Regions from separate parts of the Rhizobium sp. RAF56 genome, predicted to be linked through region 1. Evidence: predicted binding sites of a transcription regulator. Region 1 holds the regulator's gene; the other holds the start of a gene.
What was found. The regulator LexA, encoded in region 1, represses DNA repair genes until DNA is damaged. The targets are predictions, from matches to a motif close to TGTTCNNNNTGTGTTCNG.

Region 1 (12,356 bases):
TCCGCCCCATGAGGGTGTCAGCCTGGCTAGGCTGGCAGCTCATCTTGGGGCGGAGTTGGCTGATAATGCGTTCGCGGACAAGATCGTGAAATCCGTTTCGCCGGTCTATCGTGCCGGCGAGGGCGACGTTTGCTACATTCTCTCCCGCAAGAACCGCGATGAGCTGGCAACCTGCCATGCGACCGCCATCATCTGCGATGCGTCGATGCAGTCGATCATCCCGGCGCACATCCCTGTAATCATCTCCTACAAGCCGCATGCCGCCTTCGCGACGGCCGGCGCGCTGCTGCATCCGGACGCCATGCGGCCGGCCACCGTGACATCGGGCGCAAGCGCTATCTCGCCGGCTGCCTTCGTCGATCCGAGTGCCAAATTGGAACACGACGTCGTCGTCGAGCCGATGGCCGTGGTTGGTGCGAATGCCGAGATCGGCGAGGGAACGCGCATTTGCGCGGGCGCTGTGATCGGCGCGAACGTCAAGATCGGACGCGACTGCACGATCTCCGCCGGTGCCAGCGTGCTCTGCGCCCTCGTCGGCAACGGCGTCATCGTCCATAACGGCGCGCGCATCGGGCAGGACGGTTTTGGTTACGCCCCAGGCCAGCGCGGCATGCTGAAGATCGTGCAGATCGGCCGCGTCATCATCCAGGACAATGTCGAGATTGGTGCGAACACGACGATCGATCGCGGTACCATGGACGACACCGTGATCGGCGAAGGCACCAAGATCGATAACCAGGTCCAGATCGGCCACAACGTTCACATCGGTCGGCATAGCGCCATCGTCAGCCAGGTCGGCATTGCCGGCAGTGCGAAGATTGGAAATGGCGTCCAGATCGGTGGACAAGCAGGCGTCGCGGGCCACATTAACATTGGTGACGGCGTCCAGCTCTCGGCGGGCAGCGGCACGATCAACGACATTCCAGCGGGACAGCGCTATGGCGGCGTCCCATCGCGCCCGATCAAGGATTTCTTGAGAGAACTGGCAGAGACCATGGCTAAGACCGAAGGCCGCAAGAAAAAAGGCGAGGTAACCAAGGATGACTGAGGAAACGAAGGCCTCGCTCGGATCAGCTGACATCATCGAGATCATGAAGCTGTTGCCGCATCGCTACCCGTTTCTTCTTGTCGACAAGATCATCGAGATCGACGGCGACAACTCGGCAATCGGCGTCAAGAATGTTACGGTGAACGAACCGCAGTTCAATGGACACTTTCCCGGCGCCCCGATCATGCCCGGCGTTCTCTTGATCGAAGCGATGGCCCAGACCGCAGGCGCCATCTGCGCGCGCAAACAGGGCGAGGTCGGGAACCTCGTTTATTTCATGACGATCGACAATGCGCGCTTCCGCAAGCCCGTCGTGCCAGGCGATGTGGTCGAGTTCCATGTCGTCAAGCATAAGCAGCGAGGCAACATCTGGAAGTTCCATTGCGATGCGAAAGTCAGCGGCACACTGGTTGCCGAGGCCGATATCGGTGCGATGATCGTACACAAGGACTGAATAATGACTGGAATAGCACAAAGCGCTCGTATCCATCCGCTTGCGGTCGTCGAGGACGGCGCGGTGATCGGGGAGGGCGTGGTCGTCGGTCCGTTCTGTTATGTCGGGCCGAAGGTCGTGCTTCACGAGAACGTCCAGCTGTTGTCGAACGTCGTGGTGAGCGGGCTCACCACGATCGGCAAGGGCACCCGCATATTTCCGATGGCCGTAGTCGGCGGCGACCCGCAGAGCATTCATCACGGTGGTGAAGAAACGACTTTAAGTGTCGGTGAGAACTGCACGATCCGTGAGGGCGTCACGATGAACACCGGTACGGCCGATTTCGGCGGCAAGACCATCGTCGGTGACAACAATCTCTTTCTGGCCAATTCGCACGTCGCGCATGATTGCCGCGTCGGCAACAACGTCATCATGTCGAACAACGTGATGCTCGCCGGCCATGTTACGATCGAGGATCGCGCCATTCTCGGCGGCGGCTGCGCCGTGCACCAATTCGCTCGTGTAGGTCGGCACGCGTTCATCGGCGGCCTTTCCGCCGTCAACTACGACGTGATCCCTTATGGCATGTTGAACGGCAATCCGGGTATTCTCGGTGGTCTCAACGTTGTCGGCATGACCCGTGCCGGGATCGAACGTGCGGTGATCCATACGGTTCGTCGCGCCTTTAAGTCGATCTTTGAGGGCGAAGGCTCGATCCGCACCAATGCCGCGGCGATCCGCGACGAATACGTGGACTGCAAGCAAGCGATGGAAATCATTGATTTCATCACCGTCGACAGCGAGCGTGCGATCTCCTCGCCGAACCGCAACAAGGCGTGACGGTGGGCGCGAGCGCCGAAGACGGCAAGGGAAGATTGGCAATCATCGCCGGTAGCGGTTTTCTGCCGGCTCACGTGGCGGCCGCCGCGCGCCGCGCCGGAGAAAATCCCGTCATCGTTGCCCTAAAAAACGAGGCGGATCGCGACTGGAGCGACTTCGACCATGTGGTCCTGGGCGTCGGCGATTTTGCCGGCTTCGAGGCACTTTTCGAGAAATATGACGTCCACCGCATCGTAATGTCCGGCAGCGTGGCCAAGCGGCCGGAGTGGCGCGAGATCCGCGCAACCTGGCGCTCGTTCGCGAAAGTGCCGGGCATCGTCCGCACTCTTCTGTCGGGGGGCGACAATGCCGTGCTGCAGATGGTCATCGGCCTTTTGGAACGCAAAGGCCGCCGCGTCATCGGCGCGCACGAGATCGCTCCGGATCTTCTTGCGACCACCGGAGCGCTCGGTAAGCATGGGCCGTCCGAAGAGGACTTGAACGATATCCGCCAGGCCGTGAAAGCCGCCGATGCACTCGGCCTCCTCGATGTCGGTCAGGGCGCGGTCAGCGTCGGCGGGCGCATCGTGGCGCTCGAAGGCGTCGAGGGAACGGATCGCATGATCGAACGCGTGGCGAGCCTCCGGGCAGAAGGGCGCATTTCACCGCGCCGCCGTGGCGTTCTCGTGAAAATGTGCAAGCCGCAACAGGATATCCGCGCCGACCTGCCGTCGGTTGGGGTCTCCACGATCCTCAACGCGAAGAAGGCCGGATTGGCCGGCGTGGCGGTCGAGGCGGGCAGGGCGCTCCTTCTTGACCGGGAAGCCCTGATCGCGGCTGCGGACCGGGAGGGCATATTCCTGTGTGGCATTGACCGCGGTCTCAGCGCGAAAGGGTATATGTGAGCGCTACTCTCAAGCTCGCGATCATAGCTGGCGAAGTTTCCGGTGACCTGCTGGGCGCTGATCTCGTCGCCGCCTTGAGGGAGCGCACCGCTACTGACGTCGAACTCGTCGGCGTCGGGGGCGAAGCGCTAGAGGCGCAGGGGCTGCGCTCGCTGTTCGATTTTTCAGAGCTTTCGATCATGGGGTTCACCCAGGTCATCGTGAAGCTTCCGAAGCTTCTCTCCCGCATTCGCCAGACGGCGACTGCAATCGTCGCTGCCCGGCCAGACGCGCTTGTCATCATCGACAGCCCGGATTTCACCCATCGCGTCGCCAAGCGCGTTCGCGCCGCAATGCCCGATCTTCCGATCGTGAACTACGTCTGTCCGAGTGTGTGGGCCTGGAAGGAATATCGCGCGCAGCAAATGCTCGGCTATGTCGACCATGTGCTTGCCGTGCTGCCGTTCGAGCCGGATTTCATGGCGCGCCTCGGCGGTCCGCCAACGACCTATGTCGGCCACCGCTTGGCGACGGACAAGAATGTAATCGCAACCCGTCTCGAGCGGTCGCGCCGCGGTTTTGATCCGGCGGGCGGCGAACGTACCATCTTGCTGTTGCCGGGTTCTCGGGGGGCGGAGATCAATCGGCTGCTTCCGGCGTTCGAGAAAACGGTCGAAGAGCTGACCCGGCGCGACAATCGCGTCCGCTATTTGTTGCCGACCGTTCCGCACCGGGCAGAACTGGTACGGAGCCTGACGGCGCATTGGACCATCAGGCCGGAAATCGTGGTGGGTCAGGAAGCCAAATGGGCGGCTTTTGCCGAGGGCGACGCGGCGGTTGCCGCCTCGGGCACCGTGCTGCTGGAGCTTGCGCTTGCCGGCGTTCCGGTCATTTCGACATACAGCACCGACTGGATTGTCAAGCTCATCCACAAGCGGATTAAAGCTTGGACGGCCGCGCTTCCCAACCTGATCGCGGACTATATCGTCGTCCCGGAGCAGATCAACGAGATGGTGCGCCCCGGCGTGCTTGCCCGCTGGCTCGAACGCCTCTCGCAGGATAGCCTGCAGCGCAAGGCGATGCTTGATGGCTTCGACCTGGTGTGGGAGCGGATGCAGACGAAAACGCCGCCGGGCGAACACGCGGCGGCCATCCTGCTGGACCTGCTGGCAAGAAAAAAACCCGGTCGTTTCTGACCGGGTTTTTTGTTGTCTCAGAGCGGTTTAGCGCTTCGATACGGGCAAGTACTCGCGCTTCGGCTCGCCGGTGTAGAGCTGGCGCGGACGGCCGATGCGCTGATGCGGGTCCTCGATCATTTCCGCCCACTGCGCGATCCAGCCGACGGTGCGGGCAAGAGCGAACAGCACGGTGAACATGGTGGTGGGGAAGCCGAGCGCCTTCAGCGTGATGCCGGAGTAGAAGTCGATGTTCGGATAAAGCTTCTTCTCGATGAAATACTCGTCCGTCAACGCGATACGCTCAAGTTCCATGGCAACGTCGAGCAGCGGATCGTCCTTGATGCCAAGCTCGCCGAGCACCTCATGCGTGGTGCGCTGCATGATCTTGGCGCGCGGATCGTAGTTCTTGTAGACGCGATGACCGAAGCCCATCAGGCGGAACGGGTCGTTCTTGTCCTTGGCGCGGGCGATGTATTCCGGAATTCGGTCGACCGAGCCGATTTCGGTGAGCATGTTCAGCGCCGCTTCGTTGGCGCCGCCATGAGCCGGGCCCCAAAGGCAGGCAATGCCGGCTGCGATGCAGGCAAACGGGTTGGCACCGGAGGAACCGGCGAGACGGACCGTCGACGTAGAGGCGTTCTGTTCGTGATCGGCGTGCAGGATGAAGATACGGTCCATCGCGCGCGCCAGAACCGGATTGACCACATAGTCCTCGCAAGGCACCGCGAAACACATGTGCAAGAAGTTGGACGCGTAGTCGAGATTGTTGCGCGGATAAACGAAAGGCTGGCCGATATGGTACTTGTAGGCCATCGCCGCCAGCGTCGGCATCTTCGCGATCATTCTCAGGCTGGCAACCATGCGCTGATGCGGATCGGTGATATCGGTGGAGTCGTGGTAGAAGGCCGAAAGCGCGCCGACGCAGCCGCACATGACGGCCATCGGATGCGCATCGCGGCGGAAGCCGGTGAAGAAGCGCGACATTTGTTCATGCACCATAGTGTGGTGCGTGACGCGATGGTCGAAGTCCTTCTTCTGCGCGGCGGTCGGGAGATCTCCATAAAGGAGGAGATAGCAGACCTCCAGGAAGTCGCCATGCTCGGCCAGCTGTTCGATGGGATAGCCGCGATGCAGCAGAATGCCCTCGTCGCCGTCGATGTAGGTGATCTTGGATTCGCAGGCAGCTGTCGACGTAAAGCCAGGATCGTAAGTGAAAGAAGAGGTGTGCTTATAAAGGGCGCCAATATCAATGACACTGGGGCCGATGGTGCCGGCCTTCACAGGCAAGTCCACCGACGTGTCGCCCCACAGTAGTTTCGCGCTTTGTTCCGTCATGCTGATCCTCCAAGATTTGGCGGGTTGGCGCCACAAAAAGCGCCAAATGGTTAAGCGTCCACCGATTGCTATATGATCACGAAGCTAATGCCAAGTTACCGTGGCGCCTATTTGTGCATCGCGTCATCAACTTTTGGGCACTGCAATATCTGCTCTTCCGAGAGGATGGACAAGCAGCGTCGCGGCGGTTGGGAAAGGCTTTTATCGAACCGGTGACCCAATCGATTTTTGTTGAAAATTTCGATCAATAGTTGCAAGTTTCTAGGGATCTTGAACATCGACTGACAGCGGCTATGCCCGACACCGAAGCGCGAGACAGGCAGGTAACGAGCTTCAACCTGCCGCCGCCGAGGACAGGCGGGTCAGCGCTGACCGTTCCCTTGGAACGCGGGGTCCGCACGCAGGACCGTGTGCCGCTGGCAAGTAGGGCTCGTCTGGCGCGAGCGGCGTTTTCCGAAGCACTTGCCCTGCTATTGCAGGAAGAAGCCGCGCATGGGCGCGCCTTGCTTTTCGCGCCAGTCTATATGGGCTGCGGCGCGATCATCTGGTTCAAGTCCGGCAACGATCCTCCGACCGCCGCGATCGTCATGGGAGTTGTGATCTCAGCCGCGAGCCTTGCCGTGAAAAGGCAAGCCAGCGCCGTTTCGCGCCACCTTTTGTTCGCCGCGATGCTGGTGCTTGTCGGCATGCTCCTTGCCCAATGGCAAACCTGGCGAACGGGAACTTTCATGCTGGACGTTCCGGTCACGACCACGATCACCGGGCGTGTCGAGCGCCGCGAGATCGACGATCGCGGCCGTTGGCGCTATCTCGTTGCCGTCACGGCGACGGAGGCGCCGGCGCTGAGACGTTCGCCGTCGCGCGTCGCGGTCCTTGCGCGGGGAAAGCAGGAACCCTTCGTTCCCGGAGATATCGTACGGGGCAGGGCGCGCCTCATTCCACCTGCCGGCCCTGCTTTGCCCAATCTCCACGACTTTGCCTTCGACGCCTATTTCGACGGCATCGGCGCAAATGGCTTCTTCTACGGATTGCCACAGAGGATGTCTCCAGACGGAGACATGGAGGACGCGACGCTTGTCGCAAGCCTCGAACGGAAACTGACGACCCTGCGCGAACGGATCGGAGATCGCATCCGCGCCATCCTGCCGGGCGACACCGGCGCGTTTGCCGCCTCGCTGGTCAACGACGAGCGGCGCGCCATCTCGCCGGAGACGATCGATGCGCTGCGGGTCTCCGGGCTAGCGCATATCATCGCCATATCGGGGCTGAACATGGCGCTCTCGGCCGGCATTTTCTACGTCGGCTTGCGCCACGCGCTCAGTCTCTTCGCGGGAGTGGCGCAGGCGCGTCCGATCAAGAAGTTCGCGGCCGTTGGCGCACTTATGACGGTGACCGCCTACTATCTCATTTCCGGATTCGGCGTTTCGGCCGAGCGCGCCTTTGTGATGATGGCGATCATGCTGGTGGCGGTCCTGCTCGACCGGCCATCCGTCAGTCTGCGAAACGTTGCGCTGTCAGCAATCGTCATCCTGGCGCTATCGCCGTCGGAGGTGCTCGGGGCGAGCTTTCAAATGTCCTTTGCCGCGACGCTCGCCCTCGTCTCCGGCTACAGGCTTTGGACAAGGCGGGCCAGTCGCGAGCGCACGATCATTCCGTTGCCAACCCCTTGGCCGATCAAAGCGGCCGGGCGCTTCTTTGCCGGAATTGCGATGACCTCGCTCATCGGCGGGGCCTCCACGGCGATCTTCTCCATCGAGCATTTTCACCGGCTGGCGACATACGGCCTTGTTGCCAATCTGGCGGCGATGCCGATCGTCTCCGTCATCGTCATGCCGGTCGGCATGCTGGCGATGCTATTGATGCCCTTTGGCTTGGATGCCGTACCTTGGAAGATCACCGGCTTGGGCCTCGATGCGGTGATTGCGATCGCGAAGACCGTCGCAGCCTGGGGCGGGAACGTGCCGTTCGCCCGGCTGCCGCCCTGGCTGTTCCCCGCCGTCGTTGCCGGCATCCTCCTGATGGGGCTTCTGCGGACGCGCCTCCGGCACATTGGAGTGCTGCTCATCGTTGCCGTCGTCACACTATCCGCTGCAATACCCGGCCGGCCGCCTCCCGATGTGATGATCGCGGAGGACGGCGACCTGGTTGCGCTCTGGCGAGATGGCCGCCTGGCGCCCAATCGGGAACGGCCGCCGGATTTCATTTTCGAGCAGTGGCAGCGTGCGCTGGCAATCGATGCGTGGCAGCCACCACGCATGCTCGGGGACATGTTTGCTCTTCCGCGTGCCAGCAAGCGCCAGGGTCGGGTCGCGCTGGATGCCGCGCAACGGCAAATCGTCCGTCAGGAAATGGAGCGGGCGCTGGATGTGGTCCCAGATGGCGGGTTTGCCTGCAACGGACGGGAGTGGTGCGCCGCACTGCTGTCGAATGCACAGATATTGATCACCATCAACCAAGCCGCCTATCTCGGTCCTGCCTGTGATACCGCCGATATCGTCGTCACCCCGGCGAGATTGAAACTGGACCGTTGCCGCACCGGCGCCCGGATTTTCAGCGCCACGAGCCTAAGACGCTCGGGATCGGTGGAAATCGATGTCGGCTCGGGAAACCCCATCGCCACGACAGCATTCGATGGAATCGCGAGAGCCTGGAACATCCACCGAGCCTATGACTGGCGTTCGGGAACGTTCAAGACGGACCCCGATTTCACCGCTCAGTGATAACGGCGAATGAGCCCTACCAGCTTGCCCTGAACTTTCACGCGGTCCGGCCCAAAGATGCGGGTCTCATAAGCCGGATTGGCGGCCTCGAGTGCAATTGAGGCACCCTTGCGTCGGAAGCGCTTCAACGTAGCCTCTTCGTCGTCCACGAGAGCCACGACGATATCGCCGGGATTGGCGGTGGAGCCATTGCGAATGATCACCGTGTCGCCATCGAAGATCCCGGCCTCGATCATCGAATCGCCTTTGACCTCCAGCGCGTAATGTTCACCGGAGCCCAACATGTCGGCGGGTATGGCGATATCATGGGTGTTGTTCTGTATGGCCGAGATCGGCACGCCGGCTGCGATCCGTCCCATCACCGGAACGGAAACCGAATTGTTGCCGTTGTCGGCGGTTTTTGTCGCGGCGGGCGCTACCGGCTGCGGCTTTCCGAGGCTTCCCTCGATGACGCTCGGCGAAAACCCGCGCCGCGGCTGCATGCTGGGGCTGTAGGCCTCAGGCAGCTTGATGACTTCGAGCGCTCGGGCCCGGTTCGGAAGCCGCCTAATGAAACCGCGCTCCTCGAGCGCGGTAATGAGCCGATGGATACCGGACTTAGACGCCAGGTCGAGGGCGTCTTTCATTTCATCGAAAGAGGGAGGTATGCCGGATTCCTTCATTCGCTCGTGAATGAAAAGTAGCAGTTCCTGCTGCTTGCGAGTCAACATTGTATGAGGCCCCAATCGTGAAACAAATCCAGAACGGACACTATATGTTCCATATGTGTTCCGCAAGTGCTTAAATTTTCGTGAAGATGGTCGCGCTGATGATGAATTTCACCTTCGCATGCTCGATTGGTGCCGCCTGCGGGCGTTTCTCGCGGTCTCTTGGCACACGCGGTCAGAAATCTTGGCGGGCAAGTCATCAATCCGATTCGGAGTATCGGTGTTGCCACCGCAGCCTTTGGGCTTGAAACGGGTCGCGGAAAGGCGCAAACGCTACCACACGTGAAGGCTTGAGGAAGACGATTGAGGGAGCAGGGCATGAGCTCGTCGCCACATCCGCTTGACCATCTGGTGTTGCCGACAATGAGCATTGCCTCGGCGCGCGAGAGGCTGGGTAAGCTTGGCTTTACGGTCGCAGCCGACGCGCTTCATCCCTTCGGAACGGAAAACGCCTGCGTATTCCTCGCCGACCAGACTTATCTTGAGCCGCTCGGCGTTGCCGATCACGAGCGAACCGTGGCGAGCGCTGCCGAAGGTAACGTTTTTACGGCGCGCGACCTGGCTTTTCGGTTCCGGCAAGGGGAAGAGGGCTTCTCCGCCATTGCGTTCGGTACGGCCGACGCAGCGGCCGACGACAAGCGATTTCGTGCAAATGCGATTTCGGCCGGCCGGCTGCTCGAGTTTTCGCGGCCAGTGCGCATGCCCGACGAGACGCAATCGGTGGCGGGCTTTCGCTTAGCCTTTGCCGCGGACCTGCGCGCGCCTGATTTCCTTGCTTTTTGCTGCGAGCGGACCAATCCTCTTCCGTCGGACCGCAGTGCGCTGGAGCGGCATGCCAACGGCACCACCGGCATGGCCGAGGTAACGCTTTCCACTCGGGATCCTAAAGCCTTTGCCGGCTTCCTCTCGCAGGCCTGCGGCGGCGCCAAGGTTCAAGAACATTCATTCGGGCTGTCGGTTCAGACGGCAAACGTTCGCCTGGCCGTCATGACGCCGCAAGCGCTCGAAGCCTTCTATGATCTCAGGATCGCCCAGACGGACCCGGGTTTGCGCGCAAGGGCGATTCTCTTTCGCGTCCGCGATCTTTCCGTGACAGCGGCGCATTTGACTGCTAACGGCGTGACCCACACGCGCGCGGGCAATCGCATCGTCATCAAGGCAGCGCTCGGCCAGGGCGCTCTGTTTGCTTTCGAGGAGACACAATGAGCCATCCGACAAATTCCGAAGTCGTCGCAGGCGAGGGCGCTTCTCGCGTTCTGTTTTCGAACAGCGGCAAGCTTTCGCTGATTGCAGGTCCCTGCCAGATGGAGAGCCGGGATCACTCCTTCATGATGGCAGGTGCGCTTAGCGAACTCTGCGGCAAGCTGGGGATCGGTCTGGTCTACAAGGCGTCTTACGACAAGGCGAACCGCACATCGCTATCGGGCAAGCGCGGTATCGGGCTCGATAGTGCCATGGAAATCTTCGCCGATCTGAAAAAGGAGTTCGGCTTTCCGGTCTTGAGCGATATCCACACCGAAGAGCAATGCGCCGTCGTCGCCAAGACCGTGGACGTGCTGCAGATACCCGCGTTTTTGTCCCGCCAGACCGATTTGTTGGTTGCCGCCGCCAAGACCGGTCGCGTGATCAACGTCAAGAAGGGCCAGTTTCTCGCCCCGTGGGACATGAAGAATGTCCTCGAAAAGCTCAATGCAAGCGGCAATCCGAACATTCTGCTTTGCGAGCGTGGCGCGTCGTTTGGATACAATACCCTGGTGTCCGACATGCGATCGCTGCCGATCATGGCGGCAATGGTTGCTCCGGTAATCTTCGATGCCACCCATTCCGTGCAGCAGCCGGGAGGCCAGGGCGGTTCGACCGGCGGGCAGCGCGAATTCGTGGAGACGCTGGCGCGCGCAGCCGTTGCTGTCGGCGTTGCCGGCGTGTTCATCGAAACGCACGAAGATCCGGATCACGCGCCCTCCGACGGGCCGAACATGGTGCATCTGAAGGATATGCCGCGGCTTCTGGAAAAGCTGCTGGCCTTCGATGCCATCGCCAAGGGCTGAAAACTGGAATTGCGTTCAAACGTCTGACACGAAACTCGTTTAGGCGGCAGGAACGCTTTTCGTCACGGCAACGCGGCATTGAAAATTCCGCTGGGCCGCTCTAGACAGATTTCAATCGATTTAACCACCAGCGAGCAGGAAGCTATCATGACCGCCATCACCGACATCATCGCCCGCGAGATTCTCGACAGCCGTGGCAATCCGACCGTCGAGGTCGACGTCTATCTGGAAGACGGCAGCATGGGCCGCGCGGCCGTGCCGTCGGGCGCCTCGACCGGCGCCCATGAAGCAGTCGAACTGCGAGATGGCGGCAGCCGTTACCATGGCAAGGGCGTCGAAAAGGCGGTCGAGGCCATCGACACCGAAATCTTCGATGCCATCGGCGGCATGGATGCTGAAAACCAGATCCAGATCGACAACATCATGATCGAGCTCGACGGCACGCCGAACAAGTCGCGGATCGGCGCCAACGCCATTCTCGGCGTATCGCTCGCCGTTGCAAAGGCGGCCGCCCAGAGCGCCAACCTGCCGCTCTACCGTTATGTCGGCGGCGCGCATGCCCGCCTGCTTCCGGTGCCGATGATGAACATCATCAATGGCGGCGCCCATGCCGACAATCCGATCGACTTCCAGGAATTCATGATCCTGCCGGTCGGCGCCGAGACGCTGCGCGATGCGGTGCGCATGGGCTCGGAAGTGTTCCACGTTCTGAAGAAGGAATTGTCGGCGCAGGGCCACAACACGAATGTCGGCGACGAAGGCGGTTTTGCGCCCGGCCTTTCAAGCGCCCCGGCAGCACTCGACTTCATCATGAAGGCGGTCGAAAAGGCCGGCTACAAGCCCGGCGAAGACATGTTCCTCGGCCTCGACTGCGCCTCGACGGAATTCTTCAAGGACGGCAAGTACGTGCTTGAAGGCGAAGGCCGCACGCTTGAACCGGGTGCCATGGCGGAATATCTCGCGGAGCTCGCCGCGAAGTATCCGATCATCTCGATCGAAGACGGCATGGCGGAAGACGATTGGGATGGCTGGAAGACGCTGACCGACCTGATCGGCAAGAAGACGCAGCTGGTTGGTGACGATCTGTTCGTCACCAACTCCGCGCGTCTGCGCGACGGCATCCGCATGGGCGTCGCCAACTCGATCCTCGTCAAGGTCAATCAGATCGGCTCGCTGACGGAAAC
Region 2 (12,356 bases), on a different contig from region 1:
TTTTCAATAGGCATTCCGCTCGCCTCCAAGGCCGGCGACCCGCAGCGGCAGGTCGAATGCCGGCAACGCGTCCTCCTCGTCAGCCGCGCCGACGGCGGGCGCAGGCGTGGCAACAGCGCCCCGGCGCACAAAAGCAGCGTCGCTCGAATATTGCCGCTCGCGGGCAATGCGGAATTCGCGAACCGTCCGCCCGAGTTCGAGGATGACTGTATGAAGCTCGTCGGCGCCCTCTCCCGAACGTTGCGCCAGAGCGCCGGTTTCCGTGACCGCCCGACCGACATCGCCAAGTTCGACGGTGATCGAGCGCAGATTTTCGGCTTGAACGCCGGTCGCCTCGGCGATGCCGGAGATCTGGTCGTTGATGTCGGTCACCTGGCGAACGATGCTGCCGATCGCGTCCTGCGTGCGGCCGACCATCTGCACGCCGGCTTCGACCTGCGCCTTGGTGCCGGTCACCAGCGTCTTGATCTCGCGGGCCGCGTCCGCGGAGCGCTGGGCAAGCGCGCGCACTTCCTGGGCGACCACCGCAAAGCCGCGGCCGCTATCGCCGGCGCGCGCGGCCTCGATGCCGGCATTGAGCGCAAGCAGGTTGGTCTGGAAAGCAATCTCGTCGATGACGCCGATGATCTGGCCGATCTTCTCGGCCGACTGCTCGATATCAGCCATGGCGCTGATGGCCTGCCCGACCACATGGCCGCTCGTCTCGGCGGCCGTGCGGGTCGTCGCCACGGCGCGCTCGGTGACCCGGCTGTCGGCGGCGCTCGTTCGCACCTGCTCGGCAAGCTCGGCCAGGCGCCCTGACGAAAGGGAAAGCTGCTCGCGGTGGTCGGCGGCGCGCTGATCGAGCGCGCGGCTGTCGCGCGCAAGGATCGTTGTTGCAGCTTCCGCTGTCTGGACGCGGCTGGAAAGGCCGGAAAACTGCGACTGGATGTCGTCGAGGGCGGCGTTCAGCATCGCCGCGAGATCGCCATAGGCTTCGGGCACATCGGCCGGCATGCGTGCGGTCAGGTCGCGCTCCGAAAGCGCCCGGATCACGTCGCCGAAGATCTGCCCCACATCGGCAAGGTCGCTCGCCCGCTGCTCGGCGAGCGCCCGCTGGTGGTTGAGGCGCTGCTCGTTGAAGCGCAGCGAAACGGCGATTTCGACGTCCACCATCACGAGCCGGATGACGGCGGCCATCAACTCCTGGAGTTCGCGGGCCCTTCGCCTCGCGCCCGGCAGGATGGAACCGCCACGAGCCTCCTCGACGAGGCTGGAAAGGAGATGCTCCAGCATGATGCCGTGGCCGGCGACGTGCCAGCGCGGCTCGATTCCCATCTTGCCGTTCGAATCCGAGAGGATCTTGACGCGCTCGGCATAGAGGCTGTCGAAGCGCGCGTCCGTCAAGACGTCCCAGTGGGAGGTCTGAAGATCATGAAGGCGTTCGACCTGGCGCTCGCTCGAGAAATGGCGCGACGCATCGGGAAATGACTGATAGCGCTGGAAAAGATCGCGCAGGCCGGCCTTCAGCCCGTCCTGCAACAGCGGCCGATTGCGGCGCACGAGGTCGCATTGCTCGGCATTAAGACCGGCGAAGCGCAATCGGTCGCGGAGGCTGCCTGCTTGCGCCCGTCGAGCCTGATCTGATGGCGAATCTTGCGCCAATGCCGTCCCCACCGAAGTGTCGTGCTGAAATCGCCACGACCAAGCCGCGTTTATCCAGTTCTCGGGCAATGAAATTGTGAGGAGAGATTTCCGTCGCCGGCTGGATGGCCGGCGGGGCAGAGACCCGCTCTTTCACCAAAATCTGTTCCTGGAACCATCTGATGAAATAATACCGGATCGGACCCGGTACGTGCGGTGCGGCCTCATGCCTGGTGGGAACGAGCGACAGCTTCCCATTCCGACGTATGTTGCCCCATGTTTATGGTTAATTCCTTGCTCGAAGGTTAATTGGCGGGGGCCGCATGCGCTTTTGCCGCACATTGCGTTTTGGCCGCGCAATTCACCGTTCCGTCCAGCTACGAGCAAGTTTGGGCCGATAGGCAACGGAGGTTGAAACAGCTTTGATGCCGACAGGATAGAGCAATGATTGTTCTGGGTTTGGGTGCTGTACTTACGTCCTCCATGACGCTGACGGCGGTGTTCGTGCTATCCCGCATCGACGACGCTCGCCAACGGGCGACGCTGCGCGTTCTCTAGGGCACCAGCGATCTCGCGCCGGCAAAGACTGGCGCAGGGGCCGATCCTCGCTTATGAAGGCCGGATTCGACCCCAGCCGCCAGGATCGTTCATGTCCAGCATCGATTTCGCTGAAACGCGCGCAAGCACCCTCACCGTCAAAACCGCGCTCATCATCATGTTTGCCGTGACGCTCTGGCGCGTGGTGATGCTCTATTTCAACGCGACGGACCTGTTCGTCGACGAGGCGCAGTATTGGCTCTGGGGGCAGAACCTCGATTTCGGCTATTATTCCAAGCCGCCGATGATTGCCTGGGTGATCCGGCTCTTCGACGCGCTGTCCGGTTCGAACGACACCTTCTGGGTCAGGCTTTCGGCGCCGCTCTTTCATCTCGGCAGCGGGCTTGTCCTGATGCTGGCGACGCGCCGGCTGCTCGGAGCCGAGACCGCTCCCTGGGTCGGCGTGACCTTCGTGACGCTGCCGGCCGTCTCGCTGTCGTCGGTGCTCGTTTCCACCGATACGGTGCAGATCTTCTTCATCTCCATCGCGCTGTGGGCGTTTTTCGGTTTGAACGCCAAACGTTCGGTCGCCGAGGCGGTGGTACTCGGCCTGAGCCTCGGGCTCGCCTTCATGACAAAATATTCGGTGCTCTTCCTGCTGCCGGGCGCTTTGGTGGCGATGGCGACGTTGCCGTCCGCGCGCGTCGCATGGCGCGACGTCTTCATCGCGGCGATCGTCGGCGCCATCGTGATCGCCCCGAACCTCTGGTGGAACCTGACGCATGGCGCGGCGACGGTGCGGCATACGCAGGCGATCGCCCATTGGGGCGACGACAAGGCCTCGCCGTTCAATCCGCTTGGCGCGCTGTCCTTTTTCGGGGCGCAGTTCGGCGTCGTCGGCCCCCTCGTCTTCCTCGCCATGCTGTTCGCCGTCACCAGAATGATCCGCGGCCAATGCTCGCGGGAAGAGAAGCTGCTGATCTGGCTTTCGGTCCCCGTCGTGCTGCTCATCACATTGCAGGCGCTGTTTGCCAAGGCCTATGCCAACTGGGCGGTCGCCGCCTATGCGGCCGGCACCATCCTTGCGGTCTTGGAGCTTAAAAGACTGCGCCGCGGGCTTCTGAACTCCTTGATTATCAACGGCGTCGTGGCGGTCGTCATCCCGCTGCTCACGGTATTCGCGACCGATCTGAAGCTGCCGAACGGCGAACTCGTCATGAAGCGCTACATGGGACGCAGCGCCGTCAGCCTGGATATCGCCCGGATCGCCGAGCAGGCTGCCACCGGCATCGTGGTTGCCGAGGACCGCGACATCCTGGGCGACCTCTTCTATACGCTCAGGGACAAGCCGCTGCGCATCTATGCCCGCGATCTCGGTGGCTTCCCGACGAGCTACTACGAGCAGAGGTTTCCCTTCCCCGCCGCAACGACGGCCGAGAACGTCCTATTTGTCGCGACCGAGCCTTTCACCTGCGTCGACGGCACGAGTGAAGCGCTGAAGACCTGGCAACCCGACTTCGGCTACAAGAGGGGCAGAACGCTTTATGCCTACCGAGTCTCCCCGCATTGCCTCGCACCACCCGCTTCGAATTGACGCGTGCGGGTGACTTGCGGGGTCCGGTGCCGGAGTGGCAGGCTGAAGGACAAGCTCTCCTTGATTCAAGGCCGGCTATCGCCCATAGTCCGCGATAAGCCATAAAAGTCATATATTTACACTGTCCGGAGGTGACGATGCAGCATGACACGCCCCTGATTACGACCATCGTCGCGGGCCTCGTGCTGGCTTTCATCCTCGGCACCATCGCCAATCGGCTGAAAATGCCGCCGCTGGTCGGCTACCTGCTGGCGGGCGTGCTGTCGGGTCCCCATACGCCCGGTTTCGTCGCCGACCAGACGCTGGCGCCGGAACTTGCGGAAATCGGCGTGATCCTGCTGATGTTCGGCGTCGGGCTGCACTTTTCGCTGAAAGACCTTCTGACGGTGCGCGGCATCGCCGTGCCGGGCGCGATCGTTCAGATCGCCTTTGCCACGCTGCTCGGCTGGGGGCTCGGCGCGCTGATGGGCTGGCCGATCGGCGGCAGCCTGGTCTTCGGCCTCGCGCTCTCAGTTGCTTCCACCGTCGTGCTCCTGAAAGCGCTGCAGGAACGGCGGCTCGTCGAGACCGAACGCGGCCGCATCGCCGTCGGCTGGCTGATCGTCGAGGATCTGGCCATGGTGCTGGCCCTGGTTCTGATCCCGGCCGCCGCAAGCGTCAGCGGCGACGGTCACGGCGGCACGGAACCGTTGTCGACGGCGTTGAACCATCTGCTCGGCCTCGATCTCGGCATCGGCGGCATCATTGCCGCCACCCTCGTCAAGGTCGCCCTTTTCGTTGCGGTCATGCTGGTTTTCGGCGGCCGCGTCATTCCGTGGCTGCTTCATCGTACCGCGCAGAGCGGCTCGCGCGAGCTTTTCAGCCTCGGCGTGCTTGCGATCGCCCTTGGCGTTGCATTCGGTGCGGCAAAACTCTTCGGCGTTTCGCTTGCCCTCGGCGCCTTCTTCGCCGGCATGGTTCTCGCCGAAAGCGAGCTTAGCCACCGCGCGGCGGAGGAGAGCCTGCCCTTGCGGGATGCCTTCTCGGTCCTGTTCTTCGTCTCGGTCGGCATGCTCTTCAACCCGGTGATCCTGATCGAGCGCCCGCTGCCGGTCCTTGCAACCCTCTTCATCATCATCGTCGGCAAGTCGGTCGCCGCCTTCTTCATCGTGCTCGCCTTCCGCAAACCGCTATCGACGGCACTGACGATCTCGGCAAGCCTTGCTCAAATCGGCGAGTTCTCCTTCATCCTCGCCGCCTTCGGCGTCGAGCTCGGTCTGCTGCCGCCCGAGGGCCGGGATCTCATTCTTTCCGGCGCGATTCTGTCGATCATCCTCAACCCGCTGGTGTTCGTCGCCTGCGACTGGCTCAATCGGCGGCTCGGCGCGCGCGCCTCCGAAGGCGAAAGTGCCGAAAAGGCCGCCAAGCCCGACAATACGATTTCCGAAACAGAGGGCCGTTATCCTCCGCCGACGCAGAGCGACACCGAGGTCGGCCCGACCTCGCTTCGGGGCCATGCCATCGTCGTCGGCTATGGCCGGGTCGGCAAGATACTCGCCGAAAGCCTGCAGGCTTCGGGCACTCCCTTTCTCGTCATCGAGGATACCGACAGCCGTATCGCCGAGCTTCGCGGTAGCGGCATCGAGGCGGTCTATGGCAATGCGGCTTCCGCCGGCACGCTCGCCTACGCCAACGTGGAAGGCGCTCTCAGCCTTGCCGTCGCCATCCCGAATGCCTTCGAGGCTTGCGGTGTGACGCAGCAGGCGCGCGCCATCAACCCTTCGCTGCTGATCGTCGCACGCGCCCATTCCGACGCCGAAATCACCGAGTTGAAAGCCTATGGAGCCGACGCGGCGATCATGGGCGAGCGCGAAATCGCCCTGGGAATGGTTGACCAGATGACCCGACTGCATCATGAGAGGGCGCAATAAGCGGCAAAAGCCGCTATACTGGGCCGCAATCCCCAGCTCAGGCGCGGCCGGTCTAGGAACCGGGGCCGGAGGCTGCTATAGGGACGGCCCAATGAACCCGCTTGCCGCAACCAACAAAGGTCGCTTCGACACGTGAACCCATCCGAATACGGCATCGCCGACGGCGAAGAGACGAATAACGGCGCACGGCCCACCATGCCGCGCCTCGTTGCGTCCCTGGTCGTCGCCTTCTTTGCCTATCTCGGGCTCGCGATCGGCGGCGGCTTCGGCGCGGCGGCAACGGCGGAAACCAATTCGTTCTCGGCCGGCAAAGGCACGCAGCCGCTTTATCTGTCGCTGCGCGACACCGCGCGCGGTGTTCTGGCCTCGTCCGAGCGCGACCTCGAACCGAAGGGCGCCTGGCACGACGGCAACGACGCGCTCGTTCCGACGCCCACCTCGCTCATTCTTCCCTATACGGCGTTGCCCACGGGCGATGCCCTGAAGCCGCTTGCGGCGGAACTGCCGGCGCCCGGCGCCTATCTGGCACGCGGGCCGCCCGTTCGCGCCTGAACAGCCTGCGCGCGGCGCGGCTTCAATAAAATTCACACCGACACCCGCCAGCGACCTTCGCTGGCACAAGCGTATTCAAGGATATCCATATGCGCACTTCCCGTTGGCTCGTGTTCACCTATTCGGTGATCATCGTGCTGGGCCTTCTGATTGCCCTCCCCAACGTCCTGTCGCAGGCCACACTTAGCCGCCTGCCGACATGGCTTCCCCACAGCCAGGTTTCCCTCGGTCTCGACCTGCGCGGCGGCTCGCACCTCGTTCTCGAGGTGGATGAAGCCGACCTGACCAAGGAGCGGCTGCAGTCGCTGCTGCAGGACGCCCGCCGCGTGCTCCGCACCAAGAGCATCCAGACGAAGTCCGTCGTCCTCTCCCAGAACCAGATCGTCGTCACGCTGACCGATCCTGCACAGAGCGATGTGGCCGTTACCGAGCTGAAGACGCTTTCGAACGTCATCACTACGGGGCTGACCGCCGGCCAGTCCGACCTGACCGTGACGCCCAACGGCGGCACGATCAATCTTGCCTTCTCGCCCGCCGGCATCAATGCCAACGTCGAAGCCGCGGTGCAGCAGAGCCTCGAAGTCATCCGCCAGCGCGTCGACCAGGTGGGCGTGGCGGAGCCGACAATCCAGCGTATCGGCAGCAACCGCGTGCTCGTGCAGCTGCCGGGCGCGCAGGATCCCTCGCGCCTTCGCGAACTGCTCGGCTCGACCGCGAAGATGTCGTTCCACATGCTCGCCGAAACCGGCGACATCAACAATCCGCCCGCCGGCGTGACGGTCATGAAGGACGAGAAGGGCACGCCGTTCCCGATCCAGGACCGCGTCGAGCTTTCGGGCGACCGTCTGTCGGATGCGCGCGTCGGTTTCGACCCGAATACGCATGAGCCGCTCGTTACCTTCCGCTTCGACAATGCCGGCGCTGCCCGCTTTGCCGAAATCACCCGCGAAAACGTCGGCAAGCCCTTCGCCATCGTGCTCGACAACAAGGTGCTGAGCGCGCCTGTCATCCGCGAGCCGATCACCGGCGGTTCCGGCCAGATCTCCGGCAGCTTCAGCGCCGAAAGCGCTACGACGCTTGCAGCCCTGCTGCGCGCAGGCGCGCTGCCTGCCAAGCTAACCGTCATCGAAGAGCGCACCGTCGGCGCCGACCTCGGCGGCGACGCGATCCGCATGGGTATCTATTCGGGCATCGTCGGCTTTATCCTCGTCGCGGCCTTCATCTTCATTCTCTATGGAACGTGGGGCATCCTGGCGAACGTGGCTCTGTTGATCCACACGATCCTGACGTTCTCGGCCCTCACGCTCGTCGGCGCAACGCTCACCCTGCCGGGTATCGCCGGTGTCGTTCTCGGCATCGGCCTTGCGGTCGACGCGAACGTCCTGATCAACGAGCGTATCCGCGAAGAGACGCGTAAGGGCAGGAGTGCGTTTGCCGCCATCGATACCGGCTTCAAGCGCGCCTACTCGACCATCATCGACGGCAACATGACGGCCCTGATCGCTGCCGCGATCCTGTTCTATTTCGGCTCGGGACCGGTTCGCGGCTTTGCCGTGACCATGGGCCTCGGCCTGATCATCTCGATGTTCACCTCGGTCGCGTTCGTGCGCGTCGCGATGATCGAGATCACCCGCCGCCGCAAGCTGAAGGTGATGAACATCAAGCCGCTGATCCCATTCAGCCCCTATGACAAGCACATCCAGTTCATGAAGGCGCGCTTCTTCGGCGTAACCGTTTCGGCGCTGCTTTCCATCGCTTCGGTCGTGCTCTTCATTCATCCGGGCCTGAACTACGGCGTCGATTTCCGCGGCGGCATCCAGATGTCGGTGAAGACCTCGGAGGTAGCGGATCTCGCGACGTTCCGCGAAGGCCTGAACACCCTCGGCCTTGGTGAAATCTCGCTGCAGTCCTTCGGCGACAACCACAGCATTCTCGTTCGTGCCCAACGGCAGGACGGCGGCGAAGAGGCGCAGACGGCAGCGGTGACCAAGCTGAAGGCCGAGGTCGCCAAGATCGACCCGGGGGCCACCGTCGAAGGCACCGACGTCATCGGCCCGAAAGTCTCGGGCGAGCTTGCCTGGGCCGGTATCCTCTCGGTCGTGATCGCCAGCTTTGCGATGCTCTTCTACATCTGGTTCCGGTTCGAGTGGCCGTTTGCCGTCGGTGCCATCGTCACGCTGGTGCTCGACGTCACCAAGGCGATCGGCTTCTTCGCGATCACCGGCCTCGACTTCAACCTGACGGCGATTGCCGCCATCCTGACGCTCGTCGGCTACTCGGTGAACGACAAGGTCGTCGTCTATGACCGCATGCGTGAAAACATGCGCCTCTACAAGTCGATGCCGCTGCGCGAGATCATCGACAAGTCGATCAACGAGACCCTGGCGCGAAGCCTCTATACCAATGCGACGGCCTTCCTCGCTCTCGTTCCAATGGCGATCTGGGGTGGCAGCGCGGTTTCGAGCTTCGCGATCCCGATGGTCTTCGGCATTCTCGTCGCCGGCGCCTCGTCGATCTTCATCGCAGCGCCGATCCTGCTCTTCCTCGGCGACTGGCGCCAACGCCACCGCAGCCATGCGGCCGAGGCAGCAGCCATCGAGGACGAAAAGTCGAAGCGGGCTCCGGCCGCCTAGAGTAAACTCTTGAGACAGCGTGTCCGGTTCGCCGGGCACGCCTCCCCCACCCCCGGTTAGAGTTCCGGAAAACCGTTTCACATTTTTCCTGAAACTGCTTTAAAGCGCCGGCGTGTGCAACGGCAGGCCACCGGGGCTTGGTACGGGGATTTTCTCCAGCGCGCCGTGCTCGTGTTCGGCGATCAGCGCGTATTTCCCATCCTGCGTGAAGGCGATATCGTCCGGCAGGCGACCGTTGGTCGGGATGTGCCCGACGATCTTTCCCGTCGGATCGATCAGACAGATGTCCCCCTCGCCATACTTCGCGCAATAGAGCATGCCGCTGCGATTGAAGGCGAGGCCGGCTGGCCCCTTCAGGCCCCCGGTCACCTGAGAGCGCGACACGTGCGCGAAAGTTTGCGGCTTGCCGCCGATGACCTGGCGGTACACGGTGCCGGTCAGCGTCTCGCTGTAATAGAGCAGTCCCTCGGCGTCGAAGGCAACGCCGTTGGCCATCAGCAAGCCCGTCGCCAGCGTGCGAAGCACCCGCCCCGCCTGCGGGTCGATCTGATAGATGCGGCCGTTGTAGGCGGCGTCGTAATAGTCGGGACGGATATCGGCGTCATCGACGAGATCGGAGAGGCGGACGCCGCAATCGCTCATATAGAGAAGCCCGTCAGGGCCGAAGGCAAGGTTTTTCGGCAACACGAACGGCTGGTCTTTCGTTCCCGCGATCGTCTTCAGGATCTGGCCGTCGGGCGACAGCCGCACGACCGTGTTTCCCGGTCCGCCGGCGACCCAGAAGCAGCCATCGCCATCGATTGCGAGCCCGATCGGATGCCCCTCGACCCTGCAGATCTCGTGCCGGACCCCTTGCGCGCCGATGATGATGAGTGCCCCGCCGCCGGCCTCGGCCTCCACGAGTGCCACGCCACCGTCTTTCAACGCGACCAACCCGTCGGGCTGGTGCAACGCGGTTGCGATCGTCTCGTTCATACCGAAGTGTCCTCGACGCTGTCGGTTGCTTGGGAGAGAAGGCTAGCCTTAACCCGATGGGTTGTAAACGATGTCGCGGCGAAAGAGATGATCGCCTCCCCAGGCTAATGCGTTGCTCGCCAACGTTGTTTCAGCCGACCCGAAAGAACCGGGCGGGTTCCGCCTTCGTCTTGACAGGCCGCCCTCGCCGGAACATTTATCGAACACCCGGGCGGTTCCCCACGTGATTCCTTGATGCGGATCGCCCGCGGCCTCATCCGGCCGCTTGAGGAGTTGAGATGAACGCCGCCTACCTCGAAAAGCTCAATCCGCAGCAGCGCCTCGCCGTCGAGCATGGCACGGAAATCGACGGCAGCCACATCGCCGGGCCGCTCCTCGTCATCGCTGGTGCCGGCTCCGGCAAGACCAATACGCTGGCGCACCGCGTCGCGCACCTGATCGTCAAGGGCGCCGATCCGCGCCGTATCCTGCTCATGACCTTTTCCCGCCGGGCCGCCGCCGAGATGGCGCGCCGGGTCGAGCGTATCTGCGGCCAGGTCCTGGGGCCGAACGCCGCCGTCATGGCCGATGCGCTCGCCTGGGCGGGTACTTTCCATGGCATCGGCGCGCGGCTCTTGCGCGACTATGCCGAACAGATCGGCGTCGACCCCGCCTTCACCATCCATGATCGCGAGGACAGCGCCGATCTGATGAACCTCGTCAGGCACGAACTCGGTTTTTCGAAAATGGAAAGCCGTTTTCCGACCAAGGGCACCTGCCTTGCGATCTATTCGCGCGCGGTCAATTCCGAAGCGCCGCTCGAAACTATCCTGCGCGACGCCTTTCCCTGGGTAGCTGCCTGGGAGAAGCAGCTGCGCGAACTCTTCGCGGCCTACGTCGAGGCCAAGCAGACGCAGAACGTGCTCGATTACGACGACCTGCTGCTCTACTGGGCCCATATGGTTCACGAGCCGCTGATCGCGGAGGACATTGCCGGGCGCTTCGACCACGTGCTCGTCGACGAATATCAGGACACCAACCGGCTGCAGGCCTCGATCCTGATGGCGCTCAAGCCGGGCGGGCAAGGGCTCACCGTCGTCGGCGACGATGCGCAATCGATCTACTCGTTCCGCGCCGCGACCGTGCGCAACATCCTCGATTTCCCCGCTTCCTTCAGCCCGGCCGCCAATGTCGTCACGCTCGACAGAAACTACCGCTCGACCCAGCCGATCCTGGCTGCCGCAAACGCCGTCATCGAGCTTGCCTCCGAGCGCTTCACCAAGAACCTTTGGACCGAACGGCAATCCAGCAGCCGGCCGCGGCTGGTGACCGTGCGCGACGAGGCCGACCAGGCCCGCTACGTCGCCGACCAGATCCTGGAAAACCGCGAGGGCGGCACGCGGCTGAAGCAGCAGGCGGTGCTGTTCCGCGCCTCGCACCACAGCGGCGCGCTGGAGGTGGAGCTGACGCGCCGCAACATCCCATTCGTCAAATTCGGCGGGCTGAAATTCCTGGACAGCGCCCATGTCAAGGACATGCTGGCGGCGCTGCGTTTCGCCCAGAACCCGCGCGACCGCGTCGCCGGCTTCCGGCTGATGCAGCTTTTGCCCGGTATCGGCCCCTCGACTGCGCAGCGGGTTCTCGACGCCATCGGCGAGGAGACCAATCCGCTCGGAGCGCTCGCCACGCTGCCGGCCCCGCCTCGCTCGGGCGAGGATTGGAAAAGCTTTGTCGCCACGCTCAGCGAACTGAAGACCGGCAAGGCCGGCTGGCCGGCCGAAATCGGCCTGGTGCGGCAATGGTACGAGCCGCATCTCGACCGTCTGCACGAGGACGCCTCGACCCGCCAGGCGGACCTTATCCAGCTCGAACAGATCGCCGGCGGCTATCCCTCCCGTGAGCGCTTCCTCACCGAACTCACCCTCGATCCGCCCGATGCCACCAGCGACCAGGCCGGCGTGCCGCTCCTCGACGAGGACTATCTCATCCTTTCGACCATTCATTCGGCCAAGGGCCAGGAGTGGACGAAGGTCTTCATGCTGAATGTCGTCGACGGCTGCATACCGTCCGATCTCGGCGTCGGAACCAGCGCCGAGATCGAGGAGGAGCGGCGCCTTCTCTACGTCGCCATGACACGCGCCAAGGACGGCCTCGATCTCGTGGTGCCGCAACGCTTCTTCACCCACGGGCAGAACGCGCAGGGCGACCGCCACGTCTACGCCTCGCGCTCGCGCTTCATTCCGGCGACGCTACTGCAGTTCTTCGAGGTCTGCGGCTGGCCACTTGCCAGAGCGGAAAGCGCTGCCGCCGCGCACGCGCGTCAGGTCCGCGTCGACGTCGGCGCGCGCATGCGCGGCATGTGGCGCTAGGCAAATTCCAGGAAAAGTGGGAAGCGGTTTCCCTCCCGAATTGCGCAAATCTTCTGAGCCTAAATGACCTCGCGGAACATCTCGATGATGGCGGAGAAATCGCGGTTGCCGTTGCCGCGCTTTTCGAAAAGGGCAAAGAGCTGCGCTGCCTCTGCCCCGAGCGGGGTCACGGCACCGCTCGCGG

Region 2: AB4048_RS16760 (ATP-dependent helicase) is a predicted target of LexA. The motif match lies at 10,013-10,030, and genes of this name have one in related genera.

What each region holds. Positions count from the first base shown of each region.
Region 1 is NZ_JBFRDU010000003.1:98,224-110,579, reverse strand. Features, by position in the region: gene lpxD (UDP-3-O-(3-hydroxymyristoyl)glucosamine N-acyltransferase) at 1-1,048, shown strand, start outside; gene fabZ (3-hydroxyacyl-ACP dehydratase FabZ) at 1,041-1,502, shown strand; gene lpxA (acyl-ACP--UDP-N-acetylglucosamine O-acyltransferase) at 1,506-2,321, shown strand; gene AB4048_RS03755 (LpxI family protein) at 2,324-3,205, shown strand; gene lpxB (lipid-A-disaccharide synthase) at 3,202-4,380, shown strand; gene gltA (citrate synthase) at 4,408-5,697, opposite strand; gene AB4048_RS03740 (ComEC/Rec2 family competence protein) at 5,991-8,417, shown strand; gene lexA (transcriptional repressor LexA) at 8,411-9,127, opposite strand; gene AB4048_RS03730 (VOC family protein) at 9,443-10,330, shown strand; gene kdsA (3-deoxy-8-phosphooctulonate synthase) at 10,327-11,172, shown strand; gene eno (phosphopyruvate hydratase) at 11,320-12,356, shown strand, end outside.
Region 2 is NZ_JBFRDU010000018.1:73,648-86,003, reverse strand. Features, by position in the region: gene AB4048_RS16790 (globin-coupled sensor protein) at 4-1,644, opposite strand; gene AB4048_RS16785 (ArnT family glycosyltransferase) at 2,273-3,754, shown strand; gene ybaL (YbaL family putative K(+) efflux transporter) at 3,892-5,664, shown strand; gene AB4048_RS16775 (hypothetical protein) at 5,797-6,216, shown strand; gene secD (protein translocase subunit SecD) at 6,306-8,849, shown strand; gene AB4048_RS16765 (SMP-30/gluconolactonase/LRE family protein) at 8,949-9,824, opposite strand; gene AB4048_RS16760 (ATP-dependent helicase) at 10,103-12,172, shown strand; gene mmsB (3-hydroxyisobutyrate dehydrogenase) at 12,232-12,356, opposite strand, start outside.